Regions from separate parts of the Roseateles sp. FW301-B2 genome, predicted to be linked through region 2. Evidence: riboswitches for the same ligand, from Rfam matches in the RefSeq annotation. Region 2 holds a riboswitch; the other holds the start of a gene.
The links. Region 2 has a riboswitch for cyclic di-GMP ahead of AC3WQY_RS21805 (methyl-accepting chemotaxis protein). Riboswitches for the same ligand answer to the same signal wherever they lie in the genome.

Region 1: another riboswitch for cyclic di-GMP. It lies ahead of AC3WQY_RS22530 (PKD domain-containing protein); the one in region 2 lies ahead of AC3WQY_RS21805 (methyl-accepting chemotaxis protein).

What each region holds. Positions count from the first base shown of each region.
Region 1 covers NZ_JBYTBE010000047.1:1,616-5,483, reverse strand. Annotated here, with positions in the region: gene AC3WQY_RS22545 (WD40/YVTN/BNR-like repeat-containing protein) at 1-331, opposite strand, end outside; gene AC3WQY_RS22540 (hypothetical protein) at 498-785, shown strand; gene AC3WQY_RS22535 (hypothetical protein) at 834-1,073, shown strand; cyclic di-GMP riboswitch class I at 1,109-1,207, shown strand; gene AC3WQY_RS22530 (PKD domain-containing protein) at 1,270-3,297, shown strand; gene AC3WQY_RS22525 (diguanylate cyclase domain-containing protein) at 3,308-3,868, opposite strand, start outside.
Region 2 covers NZ_JBYTBE010000043.1:13,049-16,916, reverse strand. Annotated here, with positions in the region: gene AC3WQY_RS21810 (GumC family protein) at 1-1,958, shown strand, start outside; cyclic di-GMP riboswitch class I at 2,063-2,158, shown strand; gene AC3WQY_RS21805 (methyl-accepting chemotaxis protein) at 2,344-3,868, shown strand, end outside.

The DNA of each region.
Region 1 (3,868 bases), on a different contig from region 2:
GGCCGCCGCTCGGCTGGGCGAAGGCGGGCGGCTGCTGCGCCTCCTTCCAGCTGCGGCCGAGGTTGGTGGAGCGGAAGATCGTCGGGCCGAGGTGGCCGGTCTTGGCCGCGGCCAGCAGGGTGCGGCCGTCGCGCGGGTCCAGCTGCAGGTGGCTGATGGTGTGGCCCAGGAAATGCGGCCCATCGGCCGTCCAGGTCTTGCGCCTGGCATCGCCGTGGAAGAGCCAGGCCCCCTTGCGCGTCGCCACCAGCAGCACGAGGCGCGTGGCGGCCTTGCGCCGGCTGGACGAAGAGGAAGAGGCAGGCGAGGCTGGGGGGGCGGTTCGGCGCATGGCGGCTCCTTGCTATGGGCAGACGAAGGGGGACTCACTCCACGACGCGCCATCGTGGGGGATTTCGACAAGCGGCGCGCAGAAATATTCACGCTCTCGCAAACTACTGTATATTCGTACAGCATCAACGCAGCCCCGCGCTGCCCCGTTCGAGGAGCGTAAAGCCATGATCCTGAATCTGAACGATCCCGCCAGCATCCTGGCCTGGTGGCAGGTCCTGCCCCAGCGGCATGGTTCACAGCTGCTGGCGATGGCACGGCTGCGGCCGCAGTTCGCGGCGCCCATCCAGGCGGCGCTGCGGCGCATCCGCGCCGACGCGACCCTGAACGCCCAGTTCGAGCGCGGCCTCACGGACGCCGCCCTGCTGCCCATGCGCCCCGCCGGCCATTGGCAGACCGCCGCCGACGAAGACCGGGCCGAAACGAGCGAGTGCCAGGCCGAGGCGGTGCACTGAGCCGCGGCTGGCTCACGCCATGAGCCAGCCGGCCATGAAGATAGCCCCATGAGCAAGACTGTTGAATTCTGGTACTGGCTGCTGCGCGACCCCGCCACCGGGCGGCGCAGGCAGTCGCTGTGCCGCCTCACCGAGGCGGATGCGCTGCGGCGCGACCCGCAGGCCCAGCGCCTGGCCGGCAGCTGCGAGCTGCGCGTGCTGCCCAAGCATCCGGACGACTATTTTCCGCGCCTGGCCCTGGGGCGCGGCCGCTTGCAAGCAACTGCAGCGCGGGGTAACAGCGGGTAAGGCGGGGCGGCAAGCGCGCCCTCAGGCACTAGCATCCCGGCACTCGGCACACCCGCACGAAAGTCGGGGTCGCAAAGTTTCCGGTCTAAAGCGCTGCCGGTCGCCGGCACCGCCATGACAGCGGGGCCGCCTGCATCTGCTGCAGCGTTCCCGGCGGTCGGATCGGCCTGTTCTCGCCCACGGAGTCCGCCCCACCATGAAGCCGATCAAGACGCTGCTCGTTCTGCCCACCCTGCTGGCCATGGCCTGCACCGCCTGGGCCGCCGGCCCGGCCAGCCCGGCCGTGCCGCATCTGCAGAAGCCGCCCTTCCCGTCCGTCAGCCTGCCCGACAAGCAGGCGGCGGGGCAGCGCGCCATCGACCTGCTGGGCAGTCGCCTGCCCGAGGTGGCGGCCTGGTATCGCAAGTCGCCCGACGAGTTCAAGGCCCTGCTGCTGGCCGACAAGCGCATGCGCATCGACCAGCGCGGCCGCGTGTTCTTCGTCGAAGAGCTCGACCAGGCCTTGCCCGCGGCCTCCAGCCCGGGTCTGCTGGACGGCAGCCTGGCGCCGCTGGAGCAGAGCTTTCTGCTGCACAGCCGGCCCGGCGCGCAGCGCACCATCTACCTGAACTTCAAGGGCGCCACGCTCAGCGGCACCGCCTGGAACGGCAGCGGCGGCAGCATCATCGCCCCGCCCTTCGATCTGGACGGCCTGCCCGGCAGCTTCTCCACCACCGAGCTGCAGCGCATCCAGTACATCTGGCAGCGCGTGGCCGAGGACTATGCGGCCTTCGATGTCGACGTCACCACCGAGGCGGTGGCGCCCGAGCTGCTGACGCGCGCCGGCAGCACCGACCAGGTGTTCGGCACCACCGTGCTGATCACCAGCCGCACCGGCGTCTACAGCTGCAGCTGCGGCGGCGTGGCCTACCTGGGGGTGTTCGACGACACCAGCGACTACTACAAGCCCGCGCTGGTGTTCTACGACGCCCTGGGCCCCGGCAACGAGAAATACGTGGCCGAGGCGATCTCGCACGAGGCGGGCCACAACATGGGCCTGAGCCATGACGGCACCGCCACCACCGGCTACTACCAGGGTCAGGGCAGCGGCGCCACCGGCTGGGCACCCATCATGGGCGTGGGCTACTACCAGGCCCTGGTGCAGTGGAGCAAGGGCGAGTACAGCGGCGCCAACAACGTGCAGGACGACTACGTCGTGATGCAGAGCAACGGCCTGCCGCTGCGGCCCGACGACCATGGCAACAGCGCCGCCACCGCCACCCCGCTCACCGGCAGTAGCAGCGGCGGCATCACCAGCGCCAGCGCCCAGGGCGTGATCGAGCGGCCCGACGATGTCGACGTGTTCGCCTTCTCGGCCGCGGCCGGCCCCGCCAGCTTCAACCTCAGCCCGGCGGCGCGCTCGCCCAATCTCGATGCCCTGATCAGCCTGCGCAACAGCGCCGGCGTGCTGCTGGGCCAGGCCAATCCGCTCGACGCCCTGAACGCCAGCCTCGGCCTCACGCTGCCGGCCGCCGGCAGCTATTACCTCTCCGTGCAGGGCACCGGCAAGGGCGATCCGCTCGTCACCGGCTACAGCAATTACGGCAGCGTGGGCCAATACGCCCTCAGCGCCAGCTATCCCAGCGCAGGCAGCCAGGCGCCCATCGCGGCCATCAGCGCCTCCACGCTGCGCGGCACCGCGCCGCTCAACGTGAGCTTCTCCGGCGCCGGCTCCAGCGACCCCGACGGCAGCCTGGTGGCCTATGACTGGAGCTTCGGCGACGGCGGCAGCGCCAGCGGCGTCAGCAGCGCGCACAGCTATGCCAACCCCGGCAGCTACAGCGCGCAATTGCGCGTCACCGACAACAGCGGCCTCTCGGCCGCCAGCAGCGTCACCATCACGGTGGACGCGCCGGTGGCCATCGTCGAGATGCGCGTGGCCGACATCGCGATGAGTCTCAACGTCGCCAAGAACGGCAACGCGCAGGCCGGCGCGGCCGTCAAGGTGCTGAGCGCCGCCGGCCTGCCGGTGGCCGGCGCCACCGTCACCGGCAAGTGGAGCGGCCTGGTCTCGAGCAATGCCGTCTCCGCCGTCACCGACAGCACCGGCGTCGCGCGCTTCAGCTCGCCCAGCACGCGCAAGACCGGCGGCAGCTTTGTCTACAGCGTCACCGGCGTGAGCCTGAGCGGCTACAGCTACGCGCCGCTGACGAATACCGAGACGAGCGACTCGATCGCGCGCTGAGCGCCGGCGCTCAGCCCGCCGCCTCACCCTCGGCATAGCGGAAGCAGCCGCGCCCGGCCGCCTTGGCGGCGTAGAGCGCCTGGTCGGCCCGGGCCAGCAGGCTGGCCGGGTCGGCCGGCTCCTCACCCTGGTAGCAGGCGATGCCGATGCTGGTGGAAAGCTGCAGCGGCCCCTGCGCCAGCTGCAGCGGCTGGGCCACGGCATCGAGCACCTTCTGCGCCACCAGCCCCGCCTCGGCGGGCGCGTGCAAGCCCTCCAGCAGCAGCACGAACTCATCGCCGGCCAGGCGGCACACCAGGTCGGTGCCGCGCACGCAGGCGCGCAGGCGCTGCGCAAACGCCTGCAACACCGCATCGCCGGCCGCATGGCCCAGGCCGTCGTTGATGCTCTTGAACTTGTCCAGGTCCAGGAACATCAGCGCCATCAGCTGCTGGCCGCGCTGGCAGCGCGCCATCGCCTCGGGCAGGCGTTCATCGAAATGGCGCCGGTTCGGCACGCCGGTCAGGCTGTCCACCCGGCTCAACGCGGCCAGCTCGCGCTCGGCGCGCTTGAGCCGGGTGATGTCGAAGCT
Region 2 (3,868 bases):
ACGGCGCCGGTTTCGCCGCGCCGGCGCCGCGCAGCCTGGCCATGCGCCGTCGCCTCCAGGTCTTCGTTGCGGTGTTCGGCCTTGGCCTGCTGCTGGGGCTGGGCCTGGACTTCATGCGCAGCGCCGTCTACACGGCCAGTGCCAAGCTGCAGATCATCCCGGCGCCGGGCCTGGTGGCGGGTGCGGCCTCGTCAGCGGCCACGCTGACGCCGGTGGCACCGGCGCTGCAGCTGGAGGGCGAGATCCTGCGCAGCCGCGCCCTGGTGCAGCAGGCGGTTGAGCAGCTGAGCGCCCAGGGGCTGATCAAGGCGGGGGCGGATGACCCGGTGCTGGCGGTGCAGCAGCTGCTCTCGGTGCGGCCGGTGGCCGACAGCCAGCTGTTGCAGCTGCAGGCCCAGAGCCCGGACGCCGCACTGGTGGCGCCCCTGGTCAACACCCTGGTGGAGGTGTACCGGCGCGCCCAGAGCGAGAGCGGCAGCCTGGCCTCGAACGAGAAGCTGGATGCGGCGCGCGAGGAGATCCGCGTGATCGAGGCCAGGCTGGCGGACAAGCGCCACGCCGCCGAGAGCTACCGGCAGCAGAACCACATCGTGTCCAGCGAGCGCGACGAGAGCCAGGCGCTCGCACGCCTGAAGGGCCTGAACACCTCGCTGCAGCAGGCCACCGACCGCCAGGCGGTGAGCGAGGGCAAGGTGCAGGCGCTGGAGCAGGCCGTGGCGCGCGGCGCACGCCTGCCCCAGGCCCGGGACAACCCCACGGTGGCCGGCCTGGAGGCGCGGCTCTCGCAGGCGCGCGAGGACTGGCGCGGCATGGAGCGCCAATACACGCCGCAGTATCTGGACATGGACCCGGGCGCACGCGCGCTGAAGGCGCGCATCGCCAATCTGGAACAGCAGCTGGACGCCGAGCGCAGCAAGTCGCAGCAGATGGCCCTGGCCGAGGCGCGCGAGGAACTGGCCTCCGCCAAGACCACGGTGCAGCGCCTGCAGCAGCAACTCAGCGGCGATCGCCAGGAAGTGCAGTCCGCCAGCCAGCAGCTGGGCGCCTACCAGGTCATGCAGGCCGAGGTCCACGGCCTGGAGCAATTGCTGCAAACGGCCAGGCAGAAGCTGCTGGCGCTGGAGTCCAGCGAGCGCGCGCGGCGGCCGCAGCTGCTGGTGCTGGAGCCGGCGGTGACGCCGGCGGCGCCCAGCAGCCCGGCCTATTGGCGCGATGCCGGCCTGGTGCTGGCGGGCGCGCTGCTGCTGGGCTTTCTGGCGGTCTGGTTCGTCGAGTTCTTCAACCGCAGCGAGGCGGCCGCGCCGGTGAGCACCACGGTGGTGATCCCCCCGGCCATGATGGGTCTGCAGGGGCAGGCCGGCATGCCGCCGCAGGCCGTGCTGCCCGCGGCGCCGGAGCGGGCCTTGCTGGCCGGCGCACCGCCGCGCGAGTTGCAGGCCGGCGAGGTCGGGCAATTGCTCGCGGCCGCGACGCCCGAGCACAAGCCGGTGCTGGCGGCGCTGTTGTGCGGCCTGACGGTGGACGAGTTGCTGGCCCTGCAGCTGCAGCATGTGGACGCCAAGCGCGGCCAGCTGCAGGTGCCGGGTGCCGACGCGCGCCGCCTGCCGCTGGCGGCGCCCTTGCGCGCGGCCTGGGCGCTGAATGCCGGTGGCGCGGCCGAGCTGCCGCTGCTGCAGCATGCGAGCGGGCGGGCCCTGCAGGCCGACGAGGTGCACATGATCGTCGCCGCCACCGCGCACGACGCGCAGCTCGACGGCGCCGACGCCCTCACGGCCGAGATGCTGCGCCACAGCTACATCGCTTTCCTGGTGCGCCAGGGCCTGCGCTTCAGCGAGCTGGGCCAGCTGGTGGGGCGGCTCAGCAGCGAGGCCCTGAATGCCCTGGCGCCGCTGGCGCCTGCCAGCGAGCGGCGTGGTATCGAGGACATCGAAGCACTGCTGCCGGCGCTGCGCGACTGAGGCGGGCGCCGCACCCGCCCAAGCGTGCAATATTGCCGCTGTGCGCCGGATGTAAGCCGATGTATCGCGCCCGGCATTGACGCCTATCAGGGTAAACACCAGAATTCGCCGCTTGGCACACCTGCGCGAAAGCCAGGGTCGCAAAGCCTCCGGTCTGCCTTCCGCCCTCTCGGGCGGGAAACGATAGCGGGGTTGCCGTGGTAGTTGCTGCCCCTGCGCCCGCGCGCATGGGCCGGGCCGCCTCGTCAAGGCGTTATCACGCCCTTTGTTCCCCCATGCTTCATGCGCGCGTGCCGGCCGGCCTCAGGGCTGGCACCGCAGCCGCGCGGACCGCGGCCGACCGAACCGGAATGCCCAGCCTCCCGCGCTGCGGCCGCGACGCGACATGAAGTCCCTGAACCTTTCCACCCGGCTGGCGCTGAGCTTCGCGCTCGTGGTCGGCATCTTCCTGGTCGTGCTGGGCAGCGCGGCATTCAGCGCACGCCAGGTGATGGAGGCCACGGCCGACATGAACCGCGAGGCCGAGCTGCTCAAGCTGGCCGACCAATGGCTGGGCGATGTGCGCCAGAACTCGGCGCGTTCGCTGGCGGTGGCCCAGGCCGACGGCAGCCAGCTGCTGGACTTCTTCAAGGAGGCCATGGCGGCCACCAGCCGCAGCACCACCGAGACGCAGAAGCGCTTCAACGAACGGGCCGTGCTGCCCGCGTCCAAGCAGGGTGCGGAGGAGGTGGGCCGGGTGCGCTCCGAGTGGCTGGCCATGCGCGAGGAGATCAACAAGGCCAAGACGGCCGGCGACGATGCCGCCGCCAAGGCGCTGATCGCCTCCAAGTTCCTGCCCATTACCGACAAGTACGTGGCCGCGGTACAGGCCCTGGCCGACACCCAGCTGAGCCAGCTGCACGAGCTGGAGGCGCAGGTGGAGGCGCGCTTCGGCCAGCTCTTCATGCTGGCCGGTGCGCTCACGCTGGCGGCCGTGCTGCTGGCGGTGGTGGTGTGCTGGCGCTTCGTCAGCCAGCTGACCCGCACGATCGGCGAGACCGTGCAGGCGGCGCGCCGCTTCGGCCATGGCGACCTGACCCAGGACATCGTGGTGCGCGGCGACGACGAGCTGGCGCAATTGCAGCTGGCGCTCAACGAGGCGCAGGCCCAGCTGCGCAAGCTGGTGGCGGCGGTGCGCGCCGGCACCGAGAACATCAATGTGGCGAGCCGCGAGATCGCCACCGGCAACCATGACCTGAGCGCGCGCACCGAGCAGACCGCCAGCAATCTGGAAGAGACGGCGGCCAGCATGGAGCAGATGTCGGGCGCGATCCGCCAGTCCGCCGACTCGGCCCGCGTCGCCAATCAGCTCGCCAGCACGGCCGGCGCCAGCGCCGAGCAGGGCGGCCGCGTGGTCGGCCAGGTGGTCAGCACGATGGGCGAGATCAACGAGTCCTCGCGCCGCATCAGCGACATCATCGGCGTGATCGACGGCATCGCCTTCCAGACCAATATCCTCGCCCTCAATGCGGCGGTGGAGGCGGCGCGCGCCGGCGAGCAGGGGCGCGGCTTCGCGGTGGTGGCCGCCGAGGTGCGCACGCTGGCGCAGCGCAGCGCGCAGGCGGCCAAGGAGATCAAGACCCTGATCAGCGACAGCGTGGAACGCGTCAGCGCCGGCTCCGAGCTGGTCAATATGGCGGGCGCCTCGATGCAGGAGATCGTGCAGAACGTCAGCCGGGTGCGCGACATCATCGGCGAGATCGCCAGCTCGGCGACCGAGCAGGCCGAGGGCGTGAACCAGATCAATGCCGCCGTGGCCCAGCTGGACCAGATGACGCAGCAGAACGCCGCCCTGGTGGAAGAGAGTGCCGCCGCCGCCACCAGCATGAGCGAGCAGGCCTCGCAGCTGTCGGCGGTGGTGCAGACCTTCC